Regions from separate parts of the Sporosarcina sp. E16_3 genome, predicted to be linked through region 3. Evidence: riboswitches for the same ligand, from Rfam matches in the RefSeq annotation. Region 3 holds a riboswitch; each other region holds the start of a gene.
The links. A riboswitch is a leader RNA that binds a small molecule or an ion and turns the genes downstream of it on or off. The one in region 3 is predicted to bind thiamine pyrophosphate.
Positions count from the first base shown of each region.

Region 1: it holds a riboswitch for thiamine pyrophosphate, as region 3 does, so the genes downstream of both, thiT (energy-coupled thiamine transporter ThiT) here and thiD (bifunctional hydroxymethylpyrimidine kinase/phosphomethylpyrimidine kinase) in region 3, are expected to answer to the same signal.
Region 2: it holds a riboswitch for thiamine pyrophosphate, as region 3 does, so the genes downstream of both, I2483_RS03660 (thiamine phosphate synthase) here and thiD (bifunctional hydroxymethylpyrimidine kinase/phosphomethylpyrimidine kinase) in region 3, are expected to answer to the same signal.

Region 1 covers NZ_JADPRX010000010.1:53,766-60,913, forward strand. The annotation lists gene I2483_RS08415 (amidase family protein) at 1-1,427, shown strand, start outside; gene I2483_RS08420 (DEAD/DEAH box helicase) at 1,505-2,647, shown strand; gene map (type I methionyl aminopeptidase) at 2,709-3,455, opposite strand; gene I2483_RS19385 (hypothetical protein) at 3,562-3,678, opposite strand; gene I2483_RS08430 (magnetosome magnetite crystal formation protein family) at 3,742-4,083, opposite strand; TPP riboswitch at 4,191-4,292, shown strand; gene thiT (energy-coupled thiamine transporter ThiT) at 4,373-4,930, shown strand; gene I2483_RS08440 (tryptophan-rich sensory protein) at 5,161-5,892, opposite strand; gene I2483_RS08445 (M3 family oligoendopeptidase) at 6,053-7,148, shown strand, end outside.
Region 2 covers NZ_JADPRX010000003.1:3,646-10,793, reverse strand. The annotation lists gene I2483_RS03680 (ThiF family adenylyltransferase) at 198-1,214, opposite strand; gene I2483_RS03675 (thiazole synthase) at 1,211-1,984, opposite strand; gene thiS (sulfur carrier protein ThiS) at 1,981-2,187, opposite strand; gene thiO (glycine oxidase ThiO) at 2,150-3,250, opposite strand; gene I2483_RS03660 (thiamine phosphate synthase) at 3,234-3,839, opposite strand; TPP riboswitch at 4,071-4,179, opposite strand; gene I2483_RS03655 (YebC/PmpR family DNA-binding transcriptional regulator) at 4,253-4,972, opposite strand; gene I2483_RS03650 (phosphoribosylaminoimidazolesuccinocarboxamide synthase) at 5,268-5,951, shown strand; gene I2483_RS03645 (superoxide dismutase family protein) at 6,177-6,734, shown strand; gene I2483_RS03640 (CAP domain-containing protein) at 6,845-7,148, opposite strand, start outside.
Region 3 covers NZ_JADPRX010000003.1:152,792-159,939, reverse strand. The annotation lists gene I2483_RS04520 (hypothetical protein) at 1-92, shown strand, start outside; gene I2483_RS04515 (ATP-binding protein) at 295-1,569, shown strand; gene I2483_RS04510 (response regulator) at 1,572-2,456, shown strand; gene I2483_RS04505 (cation:dicarboxylate symporter family transporter) at 2,599-3,873, shown strand; TPP riboswitch at 4,217-4,322, shown strand; gene thiD (bifunctional hydroxymethylpyrimidine kinase/phosphomethylpyrimidine kinase) at 4,402-5,232, shown strand; gene thiE (thiamine phosphate synthase) at 5,225-5,884, shown strand; gene I2483_RS04490 (DUF3238 domain-containing protein) at 5,940-7,142, shown strand.

The DNA.
Region 1 (7,148 bases), on a different contig from region 3:
TTCAAAGCGAGTGGCTAGATGAGGCAACAATTTCTGCCATGCAGGAAAAAATGAGTAGCGGAGAGTTAACGGCTGAAGAGCTTACGTTTATGTATATTGACACAATTTCACATAGGAATAAAAATATAAATGCAGTGCTTGAGTTGAACCCACAAGCTGTGCAGATTGCAAGAGCACTTGACGTGGAACGACGCGAAAAAGGGATACGTTCACTTCTTCACGGTATTCCGATTCTATTGAAAGATAATATGGGGACTCGTGACATGATGCATACGAGCTGCGGGTCACTTGCGCTTAAGGATTTCTATGCGGTTGAAGATTCTTTTCTCGTTAAGAAATTACGTGATGCGGGAGCCATAATTCTCGGAAAGACGAATATGACAGAGTGGGCAAATTTTATGTCCGATCGGATGACCAATGGCTGGAGTTCACGTGGAGGCCAAGTGAATAATCCATATGGTTTATTTGAAGTTGGAGGATCGAGTTCGGGAGCTGGTGCAGGTATTGCCGCGAATATGGCAGCTGTGGCAATCGGTACGGAGACGACGGGGTCTATCCTTAATCCGTCAGCGCAGAATTCGCTTGTCGGTATTAAGCCGACTGTAGGAACAATTAGCCGTACAGGAGTGATTCCTCTTTCGAGCACACAGGACACTCCGGGACCTATGGCAAGGACGGTACACGATGCAGCAATTACATTCAGTCTACTGATTGGCGAGGATCTAGAAGACCCTGTAACAGCAGGGGCATCCTGTTTAGAAGGAATTGACTGGACGTCTGTTCTTGATACAAGAGCGCTCGAAGGTGTCCGTCTCGGCGTTGCACGAACTATTTTTGAACGAGAAGCATCTACGGAACGTTTGAACCTTTTTGATGCCGCGCTTAAAGAACTTGAAGCGGCGGGTGCCGTTATAATAGATGATTTAGACTTAAGAACAATGGAAAATGATCTTGGCTATAACGTGCTTCTCTACGAATTCAAAGCGTCCTTGAATGCGTATTTGGGAAAGACACCGGTAACCAATCCGATTCGAACATTATCCGATATTATCGATTTCAACAATAAACATGCAGAAGAAACATTAAAATTCGGTCAAGTAATGCTGGAAAAAGTGGAGCGAACAAGCGGAACATTGACGGAACGTGCTTATATTGAGGCACTTCTTCGTAATCGTCATCTGGCTGGAGACATTGCACTTGGCAAAGCATTTGATGAGCATACTATTCAAGCACTAGTATTTCCACAAGATCATGGATGCAGTTTCGGAGCAGCAGCCGGTTATCCATCTGTTACCGTTCCAGCAGCCTATTCCAAGGCAGGTGAACCGTTTGGTATTACATTTTCAGGGAAAGCATTTACTGAACCTAAATTAATTGGTTATGCATACGCGTTCGAACAGCGTGTCAACGCACGGAGAAAACCTTAATCAGTTTTGTCAGAAATAGAGTGTAGCAGAGCCTATTATGATAAACTGAAAGGAATAGAGTGAAAGTGGGGATAATGATGTCCTTCTTAGAAAATATGGACGAAATGTTTAAAGAAAAATGGAAGTTTGAGTACGAGATGCCAATCCAGGAGAAAATGATCCCTGAAATGCTGGCAGGTAAAGATATCGTTGCTGAGTCGCCGACGGGATCAGGTAAGACTCTTGCATTTGTCTTACCACTTATGCAGTTGGTTGATGGCGATAAAAACCAGACGCAGGCGCTTGTAATAACACCATCGCAGGAGCTGTCGATGCAAATCGTCAACGTTATCAGAGAATGGGTGACAGGAACAAATATTACGGTTACGCAACTAATTGGCGGAGCTAATATGCAGCGTCAGATTGAACAATTGAAGAAAAAGCCAACGATTGTTGTTGGGACGCCCGGCCGTTTGGCTGAACTTATCAAGGTCAGAAAGTTGAAAATGCACGATATTCGTCACATCGTTCTTGATGAAGGCGATCAACTTTTAGCGCGCGATCATCGGGTCACTGTAAAAAATATGATTGAAGCGGCAAATCCGGAAAGACAAGTTGTTGCCGTATCTGCAACAATTACGGATGAAATTGAAATTGTCGCTAGCAAATTTATGAATGACCCAATTCGTATCCAAGTTGGCGCTGAAGAAATGCCGAAATCGGGTAAGGTCGTCCATTCGTTTGTGAAGACAGATGCAAGGGATAAAACGGATGTACTGCGCGGGATTTCTTATTTGAAGGGAATTCGTGCTCTTGCATTTATTAATAATGTGGATCAGCTTCGCATGAAAGAAATGAAGCTCAAATATAACGAAGCACCGATTGCGGTTCTTCATTCAGAAATGACGAAATTTGAGAGACAGCAAACACTGGATAGTTTCCGTAAAGGCGAGTTGAAAATTTTGATAGCAACAGATCTTGCGGCACGGGGGCTAGACATTGATGGGTTAACGCATGTGATTCACATCGACGTGCCACATACGGTTGAACAATATTTACACCGTTCAGGCAGAACAGGACGGGCAGGCGGAGACGGGGAAGTATTGACATTGTTGTCATACCCAGAAGAGCGGGATTACCGTAAGTTGACTAAGGGAATTAAAACGGTTCAAAAAGTGTGGTATAAAGGCCACTTAGCAGAAGGAAATTCAAAAACAATTGCTGCTCCTAAAAAGAAATAAGAAAAGGTCTGTTTGGAAATCCGAGTACTTTGGATTTCTAGAAACAGACCTTTTCTAATTATTATAGTTGTGTCAAAATGATTGGTTCGCCTTTTGTGACGATAATTGTATGCTCGATTTGAGCTACAAGTGATTTGTCAGGTGTGATGAACGTCCAGCCATCTCCTGATTCGATAATATGATCTGCTTTTTCAGAAATAAACGGTTCAACTGCAAGAACCATACCTTCTTGTAGAAGTGTCTTATCCCAAGCGTCATAATAATTAAGTACATGCGAAGGTTCTTCGTGCAACGCTTTGCCGATGCCATGGCCAGTTAAGTTTTTGATCACTTTTAAGCCATGGTCTTTTGCTTCACGTTCAACTGCTTTACCGATTTGATTTAAGCTAGAACCTGCTTTAACTTTCGTCATTGCACGTTCAAATGCACTTTTAGCCACATCGCATAATTGTTGTTTCTTTTCATCGGGTGTACCGACAACGAATGAAATGCCAGTGTCAGCAAAATAACCATTGCAGGACCCTGAGACATCAATGTTAACGAGATCCCCATCTTCTATGACACGGGAACCAGGCATGCCGTGTGCAACTTCACTGTTAACACTGATGCATGTAAAACCAGGGAAATCATATTCTGCGATAGGACCTGAAATGGCACCTTTTTCTTCGAACAGGCGACCACCGATTTCATCAATTTCTTTCGTCGTTTTACCAGGGACAGTCGCTTCTTTCATCGCTTCCCTAATTTCAGCGACAATCTTACCGATTTTTTTTAACGCTTCAATTTCCTGTTCAGTTTTTGCAATCATTAAGTTCAAATCCTTTCTTCCGTTCATTCTTTTCTATATCATACTATATCATAATGAGCTGAACAAAAAAGCCTGCAAACTTAAAAAACGGTTGCAGGCTGTCGAATTATTTTCTTGGAATTGTCGTGCTGGTTGCTTTTTTTTCTTTCATTACTTTTCGGACAATCGGATAAACGATAGGTGCCAACTTAATGGCGGTTTTTACTAACTTTCCAATATTCATTACTGCTCACCCCTAAACAAAGCATATTTTACTTTCTTCCCGAATGAACGATTTCGTAAACATTCACTTCAATACTTTAACACCTTGAAACACATTCCAAATTAGAATAGCTATGAGCAGTAGGCCGTAAACTAGCATGAATAAGACAGGTGTTAATTGCCAAAAGCCAAAGTTTCCACTCGGCATTCCATCCATGCTATAGGTAAAAGAAAACATTGAAAAAGAAAAAATGATAAATCCTGCTATTAGAAGTACCACAGGAACAAGATGTGAAACGAGGGAGCGCTTGGCATGGTGTTTTACTTCACGGTCATCGGAAACAAAATAAACAATGACAGGTATAAGTAATGGGGTGAAGAAGACACTGAAATAGCATAGGGCAGCTAATAGTTTATTGTTTGACACAGGAATCCCTCCATTTAATTTTAACTATATAGGATTAGCAGCATCCCTATTAATCATCTTGCTTAAAGGATCCCCATCTTATACAATGAACTAGACAACTAAATTACTGGAACCACAGGGGGAGCCTATTTGGCTGAGATTGGACAAGACGTCCTGACCCTTAGAACCTGTAAGATTATTCTTGCGTAGGAATGTGGATGGAAAATGACATATTCGATGTCCCATCTATTTCGGGGTGTCTTTTTTTATGCCCACATCTTTCGCTGAGCTAGGAAAGGGAGGAATTAATTTGGATCGGAAAAGACTTCAACTTTTACTTGAAATAGCTATTTTAGGTGCAATTTCATTTGTTCTCGATAAAATCGGATTTTCAATGCCGCAAGGTGGCTCCGTTACGCTGTCGATGTTGCCAATTGTTGTCATGGCATTTAGATGGGGGATTGTAGGCGGCATGCTAACAGGCCTCGTCAGCGGTCTACTGCAACTGATGATGGGTGGATATGTTCTAAACGTGATACAAGCAGCGCTCGATTACTTCGTGGCTTACGCGCTCGTAGGGGTGGCAGGCGTTACACTTGCGTGGCTGTTAAGTGGTAAAGTGAAAGGCGACAAAGGATCAATGGTAGTAGCTATCGTAGTAGGTACTGTGATTGGCGGACTCTTACGCTTTGTGATCCACTTTATTGGTGGAATTGTATTCTTTGCATCATACGCGCCTGTTGGGCAACCAGTATGGCTTTATTCACTCGTTTACAATGCTAGTTACATGATTCCTGCAATAATCTTATCAGCAATTGTTGCGTCAATATTATTCACTACAGCACCGCGTCTATTAGAGCGGAAATAGAAAATCGCCGTTCTGCCCAATGTGGGAGGACGGCGATTTTTTTAGTGTCTAGACTCCAGTGCCTAGCCCCTGGGCCCACACGATGTGGGTCATGCAGCTATTGCGACAGGATGTCGCGATCCTAAGCTGCCTTCCTCTGTCGCTTCTGTCCTGTAAGTAAAGGCAAAAAAGCGCCTTTATTTACAGGCCTTTCAGCGCTTGTCGGGGCTGAACAGGCCCTTGCGCTTTTGTTAGTTAAATGTGAGTGCTTTTCTTCTGAAGAACATGAATCCTACTAGTGTAGCAGCGAGAAATAGGGCTGCGGCGGAAACGAATAGTTCATCTGTACCGTTTTTTACAGTGATACCTATAAATGCCCATATAAAGACTGTGCTAAATGCAACATCCGCATAATGGTATAAAAAATGAAGTGCGATAGCGGTTGCGATCGTTAAGTAGATAACGGTCCATAACGGGTTACTTAGTCCCCAACCAGACCACTCGTGTAGCGTAAGGACATAACTGATATTCGCAATGGTCGCGACAAAAGACCATCCTAGATAGAAAGCAATCGGAACTCTACCCTGAAAATGATTATCCTTTATAGAATAAGTAAAATAAATTGTCAACAGTGTTAGAAGAAGTGCTAGGTTGGTAACAATTGACCATCCGAAAAAGCCGAAATGCCAGAGAAAAACCCAAGTGATATTTAATAGACTGCTGAGCACAAACAAAACGACCCGCCGATTGAATAAAGCATGGTCAACATTTACTTTGTTGCGCATGAAGCCGTATAGCCAGATAGCGAGAAGCAGGTAAATAACTGCCCAAATTGAAAAGGCATACCCGGCAGGTGTAAATAGCACTGGTAAACTAGTTGAGATTTCCCCGGTCGTTTTTCCATTGATAGGCATTATATTTGCAGCTGCATTGACTAGAACGACTGCAATGAGCGAAAAGGTCATAATTATAATTCTAAACATATTAAAATCCTCCTACTGAATAGTATACATAGGAAAGGTGGAACCTGCGAAAGAAAGTATGAACCTTCCGTCACAATTGCATTATTTCGCACACCGAAGATTCATGTTATAATCAAGTTGTGTTTTTAGAAAATTTAGAATGGAACAAGGGGGAATAATAGTGAAGCAAAAAACGTATTCTGAAGTATGGGATCTTGATGTGTTCTTTAAAGGTGGAAGTGGATCAATGGAACTACGGACACATTTGGATAGCGTAAAAGAAAAGCTTGGATCATTAGAAGAAACGGCTTCTGCATTTGAAGTTCCTCGTTCGGCCGGTGCGTCAAAACAGGTTGTGGACCTTATTGAATCATTAAAAGAGGTTGCACTAAACCTGTCGCAGGCGGGTGCCGTTATCGGGTGTTTCCTTGCGGCAGATACAACTGATAAAAAAGCATTGCAACTGCAGGGCGAAACTGGCTCTCTTGGGGCACGCTTCTCTACAATCGGTCTTAAAATCCGACAAACACTTGCAAAAGCAGATGAAGATACATGGAATGGATTAATGGAATCGGATGAACTAAAGGGATTTGCATTCGTACTGAATGAATGGCGTGAAGAGGTTAACTTAAAACTATCTGAAGAAGAAGAGAGTTTGATCACGTCACTTAGCGTTGATGGCTATCATGGCTGGGGGCAGTTATACGATATGCTCGTAGGTGAGATTAAAATTAAAATCGAATTGGATGGGGAAGAAAAAGAGCTTTCCGTTGGGCAAGCAAATAACCTGAGTTCTCATGAGAATGCAGATGTACGAAAACGCTCATTTGAAGCATTGGAAGAAGCATGGGAAGGAAAAGAAGACTTCTTCGCATCCGCATTAAATCATATTGCCGGCTTTAGGCTTGAAGTATACAAAAAACGGGGTTGGGATTCAGTATTGAAAGAGCCGCTTCTCCGAAATAGAATGAGTGAAGAAACACTCGATGCAATGTGGGGAGCAATTGGTGTAAATAAAGCACCGTTTGTAGAATACTTGAACGTCAAAGCGAGAATGCTAGGTACTGACAAGATGAATTGGTATGACATGGATGCACCAGTTACAGCATCAACAAAAAAGATGACGTATCAAGAAGGTGCAGAGTTCATCCTAAAACATTTCAGAGAATTTGGTCCGGAATTGGAAGGGTTTTCTCGTCAGGCGTTTGAAGATAGCTGGATTGAGGCGGAAGATCGCCCGAACAAACGCCCAGGTGGTTTTTGTACGGGTATGCCAG
Region 2 (7,148 bases), 150 kb from region 3:
TAACTGCTGTATACCCTTAAACGTTTGATGAAATTCCTTCAGGTAGAAATTTGTGCTTGGCTTGATGAAAATAAGAAAAGAGAACCCGTATTAATCCGGATTCTCATGTTCCTAATGGTATGGTGAAATATGATATATGTCTTGCCCAAGCAGAAAATAGCTTAATGGCAATCGCTGATAAATACCCAGTTAAATCATCAACCCAACAACCGCGCCGCAATTTTCTTCGCTGTCACAACATCCTTCGTTCCATGCACAAGCATGCGGCCGTCACGGAATAGTACGATGCGGTGGCCGCTATATTCACAGGCGACGAGATGTGGATTGTGGATTAAATTAGAAACAGTTCCGCGAATTGATTCGGCGAAAGGGAGGAGCTCAAACTTTCTACTTTTAGGCCAAGACAATTGGACGGTGTCACGTCCACAAAGCACCGCTGTTTTCATAGACTCATGGGCTGAAAGGAACGGATACACAGCATTTTCGGAACAGCTTGGACAACCCGCTTTCTTCATGCTTGCAACTCCAATTGAAGCTCGGTTGCCTGTCCATAAATCAACAGATTCAAGTTTTGGTTCAAATGGTGTTCTCGTTATATATTTTAACACGTCAGCAACTTGGCGAGCAGCTGTAGTAACGACAATCGGGCTGATAACGCCGACTGTGTCACATGTCAATGTCTGTGATGGCAATGTCTCTAGTAAACAATGCAGACACGGTTGATTGTCTTGAATGCCGATCGGGAACGTCAGGCCATAACTGCCAACACATGCGCCCATGAAAAAAGGGATGCCGAGTTTTAGCGCCGCATCGTTCGCCAGCAGCCGTGTTTCAATATTGTCTGTTGCATCCAGCACTACATCATGTCCACCCATCAAATCAAGGACGTTTTGCGACGTGACATCGATAACAATTCCTGTTACATCTACATCGCTATTAATCGCAGTCAATCGCTTCTCGGCGGCAACCGCTTTTGGCAATTGCTCAATGACGTCTTGCTCGATATACAGTTGCTGGCGATGCAGATTGGTCCACTCGATAATATCCCGGTCAACAATCGTTACGCGCCCAACGCCTGCACGGACTAGCATTTCAGCACCAGATGAGCCAAGCGCGCCGGCACCTAATATGAAAACACTTGCCGTACGTATTTTTTTCTGTCCATCTTCGCCAATTGGGGCAAATAGCTCCTGGCGGGAATATCTCTCGCTCAAATGGTTACAAGCCCTTCTGTAGGGCTGCTCGCAACCGCGTAATCGCGCTCAGGCATACGACCCGCTTCATAGCCAAGTCGTCCTGCTTCGATTGCGAGTTTCATGGCAAGGGCCATTTTAATGGGGTCTCCAGCTTCTGAAACCGCTGTGTTCAATAATACCCCGTCCGCACCTAGCTCCATCGCATAAGCTGCATCTTTCGGCGAGCCGATTCCTGCATCGATAATAACCGGTACAGTGGATTTTTCAATGATGAACGACAAGTTGAGTGGATTCAAAATACCGCGCCCTGATCCAATTGGGGATGCACCTGGCATGATTGCGTGAACACCCATTTCGCATAATCTGCGCGCAAGCACAACATCATCCGACGTATAAGGAAGGACGATGAACCCTTCATCCAACAGCATTTCTGTTGCGCGAAGTGTCTCTACTGGATCGGGGAGTAATGATTGGTCACAGCCGATGATTTCAACTTTTATCATGTCGCAAAGCCCTGATGCTTTTGCCAGTTTCGCGATGCGCACCGCTTCTTCAGCTGTTTTTGCGCCAGCTGTATTTGGCAATAGCGTGTATTTTGACAGATCAAGTTGTTCAAGGAAATTTGGTTGTGATGGCTCAAAGATATTCATACGTCTTACTGCGAATGTTAGAATTTCTGACTCTGATACTCGCGCCGCCTCTTTTTGCACATCAAATGACGGGTATTTTCCTGTTCCTAGTAGCAGTCTTGAGTTGAATGTTTTATTGCCGATTGTTAGCATAATTATCCTCCTCCTACAAAGTGAATGATTTCAATTTGGTCGCGGTCATTGATGGGCAAGTCATATGCGTCTTTCGCAAGAATATCTCTGTTCATTTCCACGATGACGATGCGTTCCGCAAGTTCCAGATGCCCTAGCAGTTCCTGCACATTACCAACTTCTGCCGGCATGTCATACCGATTGCCGTTCAGTTCGATTGTTCGCTTCATGAAAAACCCCCCTTTTCGGATCAAATGCCTTAATCCGCTCTCTATTCACTTCATTTCCGATGATTAAATCTCGAATCAAGCAGGCAGTTACGGGTGCCAATAAAATCCCATTCCTGAAATGACCCGCCGCGATATACATATTCTTGTTCCCGGGAACCCGACCGATATACGGCAATTCATCAATGGTTTTCGGACGCAGACCTGCCCATCTGTTCATAACAGGAAGGTGAGAAAGACCAGGAATAAATCGTTCTGCAATTGCATTCAACGCCAGATTACCGGCATCTGTTATCTGCAAATCTGTAAGTCCCTGTTCCATCGTAGCCCCGATGACAAGCGTTCCATCCGGGCGAGGAATGACGTAACAGCCATTATGAAAAAGTGTATAAGGTAAGTGCCTGCCCATCGCGTTGAGTTGCATACATTGGCCTTTCACTGCCGTCATTTGAAGCCTTGGCACAAGCTTGGCACTCGCTGTACCACCTGCAATCACTACATGTCTTGCTGTGATAACGGACGCTCCAATGCGTATCTGATAGCCGTCATGCAACGTTGTGATCTCATCGACTTGAGCCTGTTCTGAAACAGTTGCACCCAAACGTTTAGCTGCTGCGCAAAATGCCAGGCAAGCCTTTTCGGGATGAACATGGACATCTTCCTTAAAAAGATATGCACCAAAAGCAGGTGCGGCGACATGCGGAATTCGTTCGCGAACTTGTTCAGCTGAAAGATAAGCTGCGTTATTCCAGCGGGAGAGGGCAATTCGTTCTTCTTCGGAACAAGCGAATTGAACAATTCCACCAGCTGTATAACCGATGTCGGCATCTTTTTCGAGCTTAAATTCTTGATACAGTGCCTGACTTTCGCGTGCGAATGAATAAAAGGTGTCATTTAAGTATTCAGAGTGAGCACCAAGCATTCCACCGGCTGCCCGAGTGGTGCCTTGGGCGATTTTATCGCGTTCAACAAGGTGAACAGACAAGCACTCTTTTGCTAAATAGTAAGCGATGCTGCAACCGATAATTCCCCCGCCAATTACGACTACATCAACTTGTTGTGGCATGGCTGGCATCCTTATAGGCTGTCGCAGCAATATCGGGATTGTCACTGCCGAAAATGGATGACATCACCGCAATCCCTGCAACTCCGCCTTGGTTTAATTGCGGAAGGTGGTGCGGTTGAATGCCGCCAATCGCATAGACGGGAATGGGTAGCGATTCAAGGATTTGAAAAAGCTCATCGGTTCCGCGGGGCGGTAGGCCAACTTTTGAACTTGTCTCGAATAAATGACCATAGAGAACCCAGTCGGCACCTGCCTTATATGCAGTTTCAGCTTCATCCAAAGAGTGGACAGATCTGCCAAATGAGATAACGGGATATTGTTTTTTGAGTAGCGCTAGCGGTGCGTCGTTTCCGGGTAGTTGTACTTTTTTAATCCCCGAAATTGAAGCGACATTCGTTCGCCCGTGGACAATTAGTTTGGTTGAATCAAAGCCCGATTCAATTAATTGTTGAATCAACGCTATTACTTCTGAATCCGTTTTAGACTTTTCACGTAAGAAGGCGGCGTCGATAGAAGATTCGATTGATAATAAGGTATGAAGCAATTGACTAGTTTCCATTTTGTCATCTGTTACGGCGATTATTTTCATTAAACTTCTCCTTATCCAAAAGAAATAGTAAAGGTTTTTACCTCGGAACAGTGTCTAGTTGCAGGCGCCAGCCCCTCAGGTCATAAGCAATCCAGCTATGTGGCAAAGAGCGCCACGTCTCTGGATCGACTTATGCCTGTCGGAGCTGGGCGGCGCCTTCCGCTTTTCAATATAAAAAGACCACTCTCCAGGTATGGAAAGTGGTCTGTCGATGGCATTAGAATGCACTGATAGGAAGACACGCCACTTCCCTACGCAGGTACAAACCTGTTCAGGTGATAAGGGTAGCGGAGTGGAACTCGTTTCTCAGTCCTTTAAAAGGATTCCCCTAATGGTCGAATATGGTATGAAGTTGTCAATCTATTAGTAGCATAGCATGTCAATGGAATGAATGAAAGGATGAACAGTTGCGCTTAGTCGTCTAAGTGGACGTTATGATGCACTTGTTGAACATCTTCCAACTCATCGAGGACATCAATCATTTTTTCGAATTGTGCTTGTGCTTCTGGTGAAAGAGTCAAGTCGTTTTGCGCCAGCATTGTTATTTCAGCGACGTTAAATTCTGTAATACCGGCACCTTTCAATACTTCCTGAACGACGTGGAACTGGTCGGGTTCAGCATAAATGATGACTGATTCCTCTTCCTCCAAAATATCACGCACTTCGACGTCCGCATCCATTAACAGTTCGAGAACATCGTCGGCAGATTTACCTTCAATTCCAATAACTGCAGTCGCATCGAACATATAGGAAACGGATCCGCTGACGCCCATATTACCACCATTTTTACCGAATGCAGCACGTACTTCTGATGCTGTACGATTGACGTTATTTGTCAGTGTATCGACAATAACCATCGAGCCGTTAGGTCCGAATCCTTCATAACGAAGCTCAGTAAAGTTTTCTTCTGAACCGCCTTTTGCTTTTTCAATCGCACGGTCAATAATTGCTTTTGGTACACTGTATGTTTTTGCGCGTTCTACAACAAATTTTAGCGCTTGATTCAATTCAGGATCTGGCTCACCTTGCTTCGCTACTACGTAAATTTCACGTCCGAATTTTGCATAAATGCGACTCGTGTCCGCATCTCTTGACGCTTTTTTCTCTTTGATATTGTTCCATTTACGGCCCATGAAGTTCCACTCGCTTTCGATTTAACATAGATTTACTACAATAAGTATACAACAAGTGTATGCAAGTAGACGAGTGGGAATTTCAAAAAATGGGGAGGCTAGTTGTGTCGGGAGAGAATAGTGCATTCACTGTTGTCTGGTTCCTTGAATCTGTCGTAGAATTTGTCTGCTATCGTACAGTTTTGTCGTGACAAGAAGAACAATATCCGATATTTAAGAATAACTCTTTTTCTTATGACGATTCTCAATTATACTAAAGGTGAACGTTCATCCTACTATAGAAGGGAACATAAACATGGAACTCATATATAAAGGAAAGACGAAAGATGTATATAAACTGGACGACAGCAATGTGCTGCTGAAATTTAAAGATGATGTAACCGGAGAAGACGGGGTTTTCGATCCTGGTGCGAACACAGTCGGCTTATCGATTGAAGGTGCAGGGCAATCTGGATTGCGGATGACAACGTTTTTCTTTGAGAAAATGGCTGATAAAGATATTCCGACTCATTATGTAGATGCTAATATTGAAGAAGTAACGATGACAGTACGATCTGCGAAAGTATTTGGTAAAGGTCTCGAAGTGATTTGTAGATACCGTGCAGTTGGAAGTTTCTTGCGCAGATACGGCGCGTATTGCGAAGAGGGACAACCCCTGGACGCATTCGTCGAAGTAACGCTAAAAGACGACGATCGCCAAGACCCGCCGATTAACAAGGATGGACTTGCACAACTCGGTCTATTGACGACAGATGAATACGTTACACTTGAAGCGTTGACGAAAGAAATTTCAGGCGTAGTTAAAGCCGAACTTGCAGCTAAAGGTCTTGACTTGTATGATATTAAACTTGAGTTTGGACGCGATGCTGAAACAGGTAAGATCATGCTAATCGACGAAATTTCTGGCGGTAATATGCGCGTCTATAAAGACGGTACATATATTTCACCAATGGATCTTGAAAAATTAGTACTAGCGTAAATGAAAAACCGCTGTTAATTCCACAAAAGTGGAGTTGGCAGCGGTTTTTGTTTACTTATTTTTATCAGCTGCAACTTCCAAATATATTGAAATGGATAAAATAGTTTATTGATTACCCTGACGTAAATGGAAATAAAAGATAGGGGAACAATTTTAAGTTTCCATACATATTAAAATGAATTAAAGCCATCCTCCATAGTGAAGAGATATCGAGGAGGAATCATATTGAAACAAAAAATTGTATTGTCCATCATGTTGTCTGTCCTTCTAATTGCCGGTGGGTGTGGGAAGAATGGAGTTAAGTTACCAGTCACTGGGGAAAACGTTCAATCGGTGACGTCGCCGATTTTGAATACGAAAGGGAGTAAAATTGGTGAGGCTAGCTTTGTTGAAGGAATTGACGGTGTGACAATTAACATCCAGGCTGAGGGATTGTCACCTGGCAAACATGGCGTTCATATTCATGAAATCGCTGTGTGTACACCGCCTGACTTTAAATCTGCTGGAGGTCATTTTAATCCAGGGCATAAAGAACATGGATTTGATAATCCCAAAGGGTTTCATTTAGGTGATTTGCCGAACCTCGAAGTCGATGCAGAAGGTAAAATCACTGCAGAAGTGACGACCGCCTTGGTTACGTTAAAGCAGGGCGTGAAGAACTCACTTCTCGATGCTGACGGCAGTTCCCTTGTTATTCATGAAAAAGCAGATGACTATAAAACGGATCCGGCGGGTAATTCAGGTGACCGGATTGCCTGCGCGGCAGTGAAAAGCGGTTCTTAAGCGATTATATACGCCGTGCGACCACTCATATCCGATGCCCACACACCCGCCCAATCAATCAATCAATCAATCAATCAATCAATCAATCAATCAATCACCATAACCTAGCCCTATTTCAACAAAAAGTTTTCCGTATAATAAGGCTGCAATTTTTCATTGAACGAAACGCCTGTACCAAGGTGGCTGTAAGTATCCAACAAAATGTTCTCACGGTGCCCCTCGGAATTCATAAGGCCTTCATGTGCAAAAATACTGCTTGATTGGCCATACGCCAGGTTTTCACCCGCTCCCCGGAAACTGACGCCGTCATCTTTCATCCGGTCGAACGGGGATTTACCTTGCTTGTTCTCATGGCTAAAATAATCATTATCTGCCATGTCGGCACTGTGTTTTCGTGCTGTACCTGCTACGTTT
Region 3 (7,148 bases):
TCGACTGGGACCAGTTAAAAGAGCCGGAAAGTACATCTGTCGAAGATGAGGATGACCCTTTAGGGGACTTCCTTGCTCAGATGAATAAATAATGTTGGGTGCCTGTGTAAGAAACCACTGTGAATGCTGAATCATTCATGGTAGTTTGTTGCGCAGGCACTTTTTGTTATAATTTCTTTAGTCAAAAAGAGACAAATTTGTTGGTTTTTTAGAATTTGGTCCTTGCTCATTACGAGTAGTGCTATAATTTCATTGAAGGAAGTCTTTATACATAATTATAAGCAGGAGAATATCATGCCAAAAAAAATCTTCAATCAGAAATTAATGAGATCGAATATAACCGCGTTGGTTTTAACGGCAGTATTGACGGCGGTCGTTGGTGAATTTAAAGTGATTCCTTTCAGCGGAGAGGTTTTTCGTTTTGGAATGGGGAGTATTGTATATTTTTTACTGTTTCTTATTCGACCACCAGCGTCTCCTATTTTAACGGGGTTCGTAACGGGTATAACAGTTGTTTGTTTTCGACTGCTTATGGATATGAGGCTTGAAGCGTTTAATATATTTGCAAGTTTGAACAATCATTTGCCTACTTTTTTGTTTTACTTTTTGTTTGCCCTTGGGGTAAGTATCATCAATATAGAGAAGTATAAAACGTTCCCGTTACTATTAGGGGCTTGTGCTGCGCTATTCGATTTTGTTGGCAACAGCGCCGAGTTCCTTATGCGTGACTTGCTGTTACATCGTGGGGGCTTAAATGTAAAAGACTTGGCATTGGTTAGCGGGGTCGCATTATTCCGCAGTTACTTTGTTGTGGGTTTATACAGCTCCATTACGATATCTGAACAAAAGAAGCGCATGCAAGAAATGCTCGGCGTTGGTTCAGAATTGTATGCAGAAACACTTTACTTGCAAAAGTCGATGAATCATATTGAACAAATTACGGCGTCAAGCCATGATTTATATCGGAAGTTAAAAAAGGAAAACCTTCTGACGTTGAGTGTACAAGCGTTAGCCATAGCACAAGAAATCCATGAAGTAAAGAAGGATTCACAGCGTATTTTGTCGGGACTATCCAAAATCACGAATGTAAAACGGCATGATGCATTCTTACTTTCTGAGTTACTGGGCTTCGTTGTGACGGCGAATGAAAAATATAGTGAGCTGTTAAATAAGACGATTACTTTACGATTGTCGGCAACCGTCGATTTTGAAACGGACCAACATATCCCCCTGCTTGCATTGTTGAATAATCTTACCGCCAACGCTGTTGAATCCATTGCGGATACAGGGGAGATTGATTTTGAGTTGTATGAGGACGAGGAGCGCATCTGTATCAAGATAAAGGATAGCGGCAAAGGCATTGCGAAAGAGGACGTCCCAATCATTTTTGAACCAGGTTATACGACGAAATTTAACGACCGTGGCGTTGCTGCAACGGGAATTGGCCTATCTCATGTACAGGAGATCCTTCAGACGTTGGAAGGTCGAATTCAAATCGAAACGCTGGGAAAAGGAACGATTTTTTATGTTTGGATTCCGATTCATACCATTCGAAAGAGAGTTGAATAATGCTGCGCTATTATATAATTGATGATGATATGGCAAGTCGAAGAATGCTGGAGAAAGTCATAGTAGAAGGCGATCTCGGTATGGTAATCGGTGATGCCGAAAGTGGTGTGAAGGCAATTTCACCCGTCCTTTCATTGCAACCTGATATTGTTTTGGTCGATTTGTTAATGCCTGGATTGGATGGGATTGAAACGATGGAGCAATTGAAGAATCAAGGTTTCCAAGGGCAATTCATCATGATTTCTCAAGTTGTCAATAAAGAAATGGTCGGAGAAGCGTATGAAAAAGGAGTAGAATATTTCATACATAAGCCAATAAATCGTGTGGAAGTGCAGAGTATTTTAAGAAAGACCGCGGAGAAATCACGTTTAAAAGATTCGTTGATTGCAATCCGGGAGTCGTTGGCACATATTGGGCCGGCTGTTAAAACGATAAAGCAGCGAAATGTGAAAGAAATTGTTTCATCCATATTGAACGACATGGGGATTATCGGGGAAGTGGGTAGTGGTGATATTGTCACGATGATTGAAATTCTAATGAGTCAGCAGGGGCGGGGTAGCCAATTACCGCCGTTAAAAGAGCTATATGAAGCGGTTGCAGGCAAGATGAGTAATGTGGACATCAACAAAGAAAGTAAAGCGATTGAGCAACGGATTCGCAGAACGATTCTTGTGGCTATCAATCATTTGGCTTCGTTGGGAGCGGTGGATTACACGACTCGAGAGTTTGAGTATTATGCACCTCGTTATTTTGACTTTCAAGAAATACGTAATCGAATGAAACAGATTCAAGAAGACAGTCATGAGCCAATGAAAGTGAAAATTAATTGTAAGAAATTTATTCAAGTTTTATACCTTGAAACCGGTGATAAGTTTGGTCAGACTTGAGTACGACTACCTAACTTTAAGAAAATACTGAATTAAAAAATGTAGGATTTCGTCGGATTTGATAAGTTGACCCTATTATTATCTCTAAACCTAATCCTGAACTATGGAAGCGGTTTCATTTTGGAGAAGGGGTGAATGATTGATGAAGAAAAAATTTAAATTTACTTTAGCCTATCAAATTCTTGCGGGATTAATTTTAGGGATTGCTGTGGGTGGCATTTTTTACGGGAATCCGGCTGTGGAAACCTATTTGCAACCACTTGGTACAATCTTCATTAGCATGATTAAAATGATTGTGGTTCCAATTATCGTTTCTACATTAATTATTGGCGTTGCTGGGACTGGGGATATCAAGAAATTAGGTAAACTTGGCGGGAAAACATTGATCTATTTTGAAGTTGTTACGACGATTGCGATACTTGTCGGTTTGTTGGCTGCTAACCTATTCCAGCCAGGTATGGGCATCGACATGTCTGCGCTTACGAAAACGGATATATCCAAGCATGTTGAAACGACTGAAGCCATGGCGGATAACGGCCTCATTGACATCATTGTCAATATTGTTCCGACGAATATTATTCAGTCCTTGGGTGAGGGGAATATGTTGTCGATTATTTTCTTCTCCGTTTTGTTTGGTTTAGGGGTTGCTGCGATTGGTGATAGAGGAAAACCCGTGCTGGCATTTTTCCAAGGAACTGCGGATGCCATGTTCTGGGTTACGAACTTGGTTATGAAATTCGCACCGATTGGGGTATTTGGGTTAATCGGTGTAACGGTTTCGAAATTTGGATTGCAATCATTGATCCCACTTGGAAAACTGGCGCTACTTGTCTATGTAACGATGATTTTCTTTATTATTGTTGTCTTGGGCATCATTGCAAAAATGGTTGGTACGAGTATTTTCCGCCTTATGAAAGTGCTGAAAGATGAACTGCTTTTGGCGTTTACCACAGCAAGTTCGGAAACGGTGTTGCCTAGAATTATGGAGAAAATGGAGAAGTTCGGTTGTCCGAAAGATATCGTCTCCTTTGTTATTCCGACGGGGTATTCATTTAACCTGGATGGATCAACGTTGTATCAGGCGTTGGCGGCGATGTTCATCGCTCAGATGTATGGGATTGAATTGAGTATTTCGGAACAAATTACGTTAGTGCTGGTCTTAATGGTAACGTCAAAAGGCATGGCAGGGGTGCCGGGGGCTTCGTTCGTTGTTTTACTAGCGACTTTGGGGACTGTTGGTATACCACTGGAAGGCTTGGCGTTTATTGCAGGGATCGATCGGATTCTAGATATGGCACGTACGGCTGTCAATGTTGTTGGTAACGCGCTGGCGACTGTCGTATTGTCGAAGTGGGAAGGTCGGTTTGACCCTGAGAAAGAGGATACGTACTTCGCGGCTACTGAAAAATTGGCGTAAGGTCAAATTTAGCGTATAAGAAAGATGAAAAGCAGGCAGTTTCTCGAACCTTTTTGGTTTAGGGAAACTGCCTTTTGGTTGGGAATGTTAACGCATTGTAAGATTAGTTAGTATGACACCTGCGATAATAACGAGTACTCCGAAAAGACTGAGCCACATGGATTTGTCGGGATTATTCGGTCTGCTGTCTGCTTTGTTCATATACTGCGCCTTCCTTCTCTTTATGTCCTCACCTATACTCTTCCCGACCTTTGAATAGAATAAACTAATTAGCAGAAGTAGACCAATCATTCCCACGTATTTACATCAACTATGTTACACTTAACTCAAAGCTGAATATTACAACAACCACTAGGGGAGCCTTTTTTAGGCTGAGACGTGCATGAATGCGCGGACCCTTGGAACCTGATCCGGATTATACCGGCGTAGGAAAGTGGGTACGCCTTTTACGAACAGCTAAATGGCTAGCCGCTTTCTTACGCCACCGGAAAGCGGCTTTTTAGTATAAATAAAAGGGTGGCGAATCAGTTGGTACATGTGGCATTGACAATTGCGGGGTCGGATAGTGGCGGCGGGGCAGGTATACAGGCGGACTTGAAGACATTTCAGGAACTAGGCGTGTTTGGTACATCGGCACTGACGGCGGTAACAGCTCAAAATACATGTGGGGTGTCGGCGATACAACCGATTGACGCTGCTGTTGTTACGGCGCAAATTCGGGCAGTTATGGAAGACTTCGACATAAAAGCGATAAAGACAGGTATGTTATTTTCGGCGGAGATTATCCATGCGGTGGCAGATGCATTTCATTGGCGTGGCATTCCGCTCGTCATTGATCCGGTAATGATTGCGAAGGGCGGTGCTTCATTGTTAAAAGATGAAGCGGTTGAGGCGTTGAAGACGGTTCTTCTACCACATGCAGCTATTGTGACTCCTAATATTCCGGAGGCAGAAGTACTTGCTGGAATGGTGATAAAGTCGGAAATAGACATAGAACAAGCAGCGAAGCATATAATAGCCCTGGGCGCGAGGGCGGTTCTCATAAAAGGGGGCCATCGAAAAGAAGCATCTTTTGCGGAAGATTTGTTCATGGGGGCCGACGGGGAACGGTTTTTGGTTCGTGCACCGTGGATTGATACGAAAGACACGCATGGAACGGGGTGCACGTATTCAGCGGCACTGACAGCGTTTTTGGCAAATGGCGAAACTGCAGCAAATGCAGTTGTATCTGCAAAATGTTTCATCCACGCAGCAATTGAAGATGGACTTAAAATTGGTGGCGGTCATGGTCCGACGAATCATTGGGCATATGGACGCCGCGGCAACAAGACAATGGAAGGGGTTGTAGTTTATGGATAAGCAAACAGTTAACTTATATTTCATCATGGGTACAGTGAATTTGGCGGGACGCGATCCGTTGCATGTCTTAGAAGAGGCGCTAAAGGGCGGCGTAACGAGCTTTCAATTACGTGAAAAAGGTCCCGGCGCGTTAACGGGTGAAGAATTGAAGGCTTTCGCACTTGCGTGTCAGCAATTATGTGAACAATATAGTGTGCCCTTCATCGTCAATGATGATATAGACCTTGCGATTGAAATAGCCGCGGATGGTATTCATATCGGGCAGGAAGACGGATATATTTCAGTAGTGCGTGATAAGGTCGGCCCAGATATGCTGATTGGTGTTTCGACGCATAGTGTAACGGAAGCGATTGCAGCAGCTGATGCCGGGGCAGATTATATCGGTCTTGGTCCAGTTTACGAGACACAGACAAAAACGGATACGCAACCTGTTATTGGTATCGAAACAATTAGGGAGGTGGCATCGTTGCTACCTGGATTACCAATTGTTGCGATTGGCGGGATTTCAGAACGCAGAGCCGGAGCTGTTATTAAAGCGGGTGCTTCAGGGGTAGCGGTTATTTCCGCGATTTCCGGTGAAGAAGATGCTGGAGAAGCAGCAAGCCGTTTAAAAGGCGCAGTCCTACTTTCGTTGACAGGTATCGAAATGTAATGTTTAACCATTCGCGAAATACACCACACTTACGAGTAAGGGGCGTGGTGTGCGGATGAAAAAGAAACTGTTTGAAATACAAACCGTTTTGCATAAGGCGGATTTGATTTATTTCACATGGAATGATGTCGGAGGAACTTACTGCGTCTATAAAGACGGACATCATTTGTATGAAGGAACGGTCTCCGAATTTAGTGATGGTGATTTCAAGCATGCGAAACTATATAATTACGTAATCGAACGTGTGGAAGCTGGCGTCGTTGTTGATATTATTGTCATGCAGACGTCAGCATTTGCTGAACAGAAAAACAAGGAAAACCCGCTTCAGTCGCTCGTCATGACAACGATTGTCGCCAAGACGCAAATTGCGTTGTCCTGGGAGGAAATGAAGGATGTCGCTGAGTATGACGTATACCGAAATGGGACGTACATGACAACTGTGGCCAACAATCGCTACATTGACAGGGATTTTTCATTGGATGAAATCTATACGTATACCATTGAATCGAAGCGTCCGCTTGTGAAGTCGGAAGAACGATTTAACGTATTTCAGTCGATTGTCTCCACTGTATTTGGGATGTTGAACCCGGTTTCATCGAAGGTAGAAGCTACGATTGAATGGTTTTCGGTGACCAAAGTCATTGCCAAGCCGGTAGAGTTACTAATTCCTGTTCAAGACAGAGTGCGCCGCCCAAATGTAGACAGATGGGGATTCCGCTACATGACGTTTTTAAAGGATGACTGGGTGTTGAATCCAAATCTATTGTCGCGAAATCGTTATTTTAAAGGGGATGACAGGGGATTTGATGTAAATGGGGCGGCTTATCGCACGCGGGTGGCCGTCGAACTGGCGTATGATCTTGAACGTTCTCCGTTGACGTTTACGCGGGATGTTGGACCGTCGATTGCCTATGATGCTTTCAAGCGCTTTAGGAAACAAGCGACTGCTTCACCCGACGGGATTATGTTGAAACGGACGAATCACGGGGAAGACGAAGCGGGATTTTGTCTCTTACATGCTGTTGGAAATCCCCTTTCAACGGCACCTGACATTAACTATGAAGTACGTGCAGTTATGCGGCGTGACGGAACTTTTGATATGACGGGCTACCACGATCAGGCGCCCCATCATGAGATTTACTTGATGCGCGGCGCAGGGGATGACTGGAAGCCAATCCACCAGGCGGAAAGTAAGGGGCTTGCATGGATGTCGGAAGTAATTGCATGGCAATACTGGCGAATATCAAATTTTGAATAGTAAACG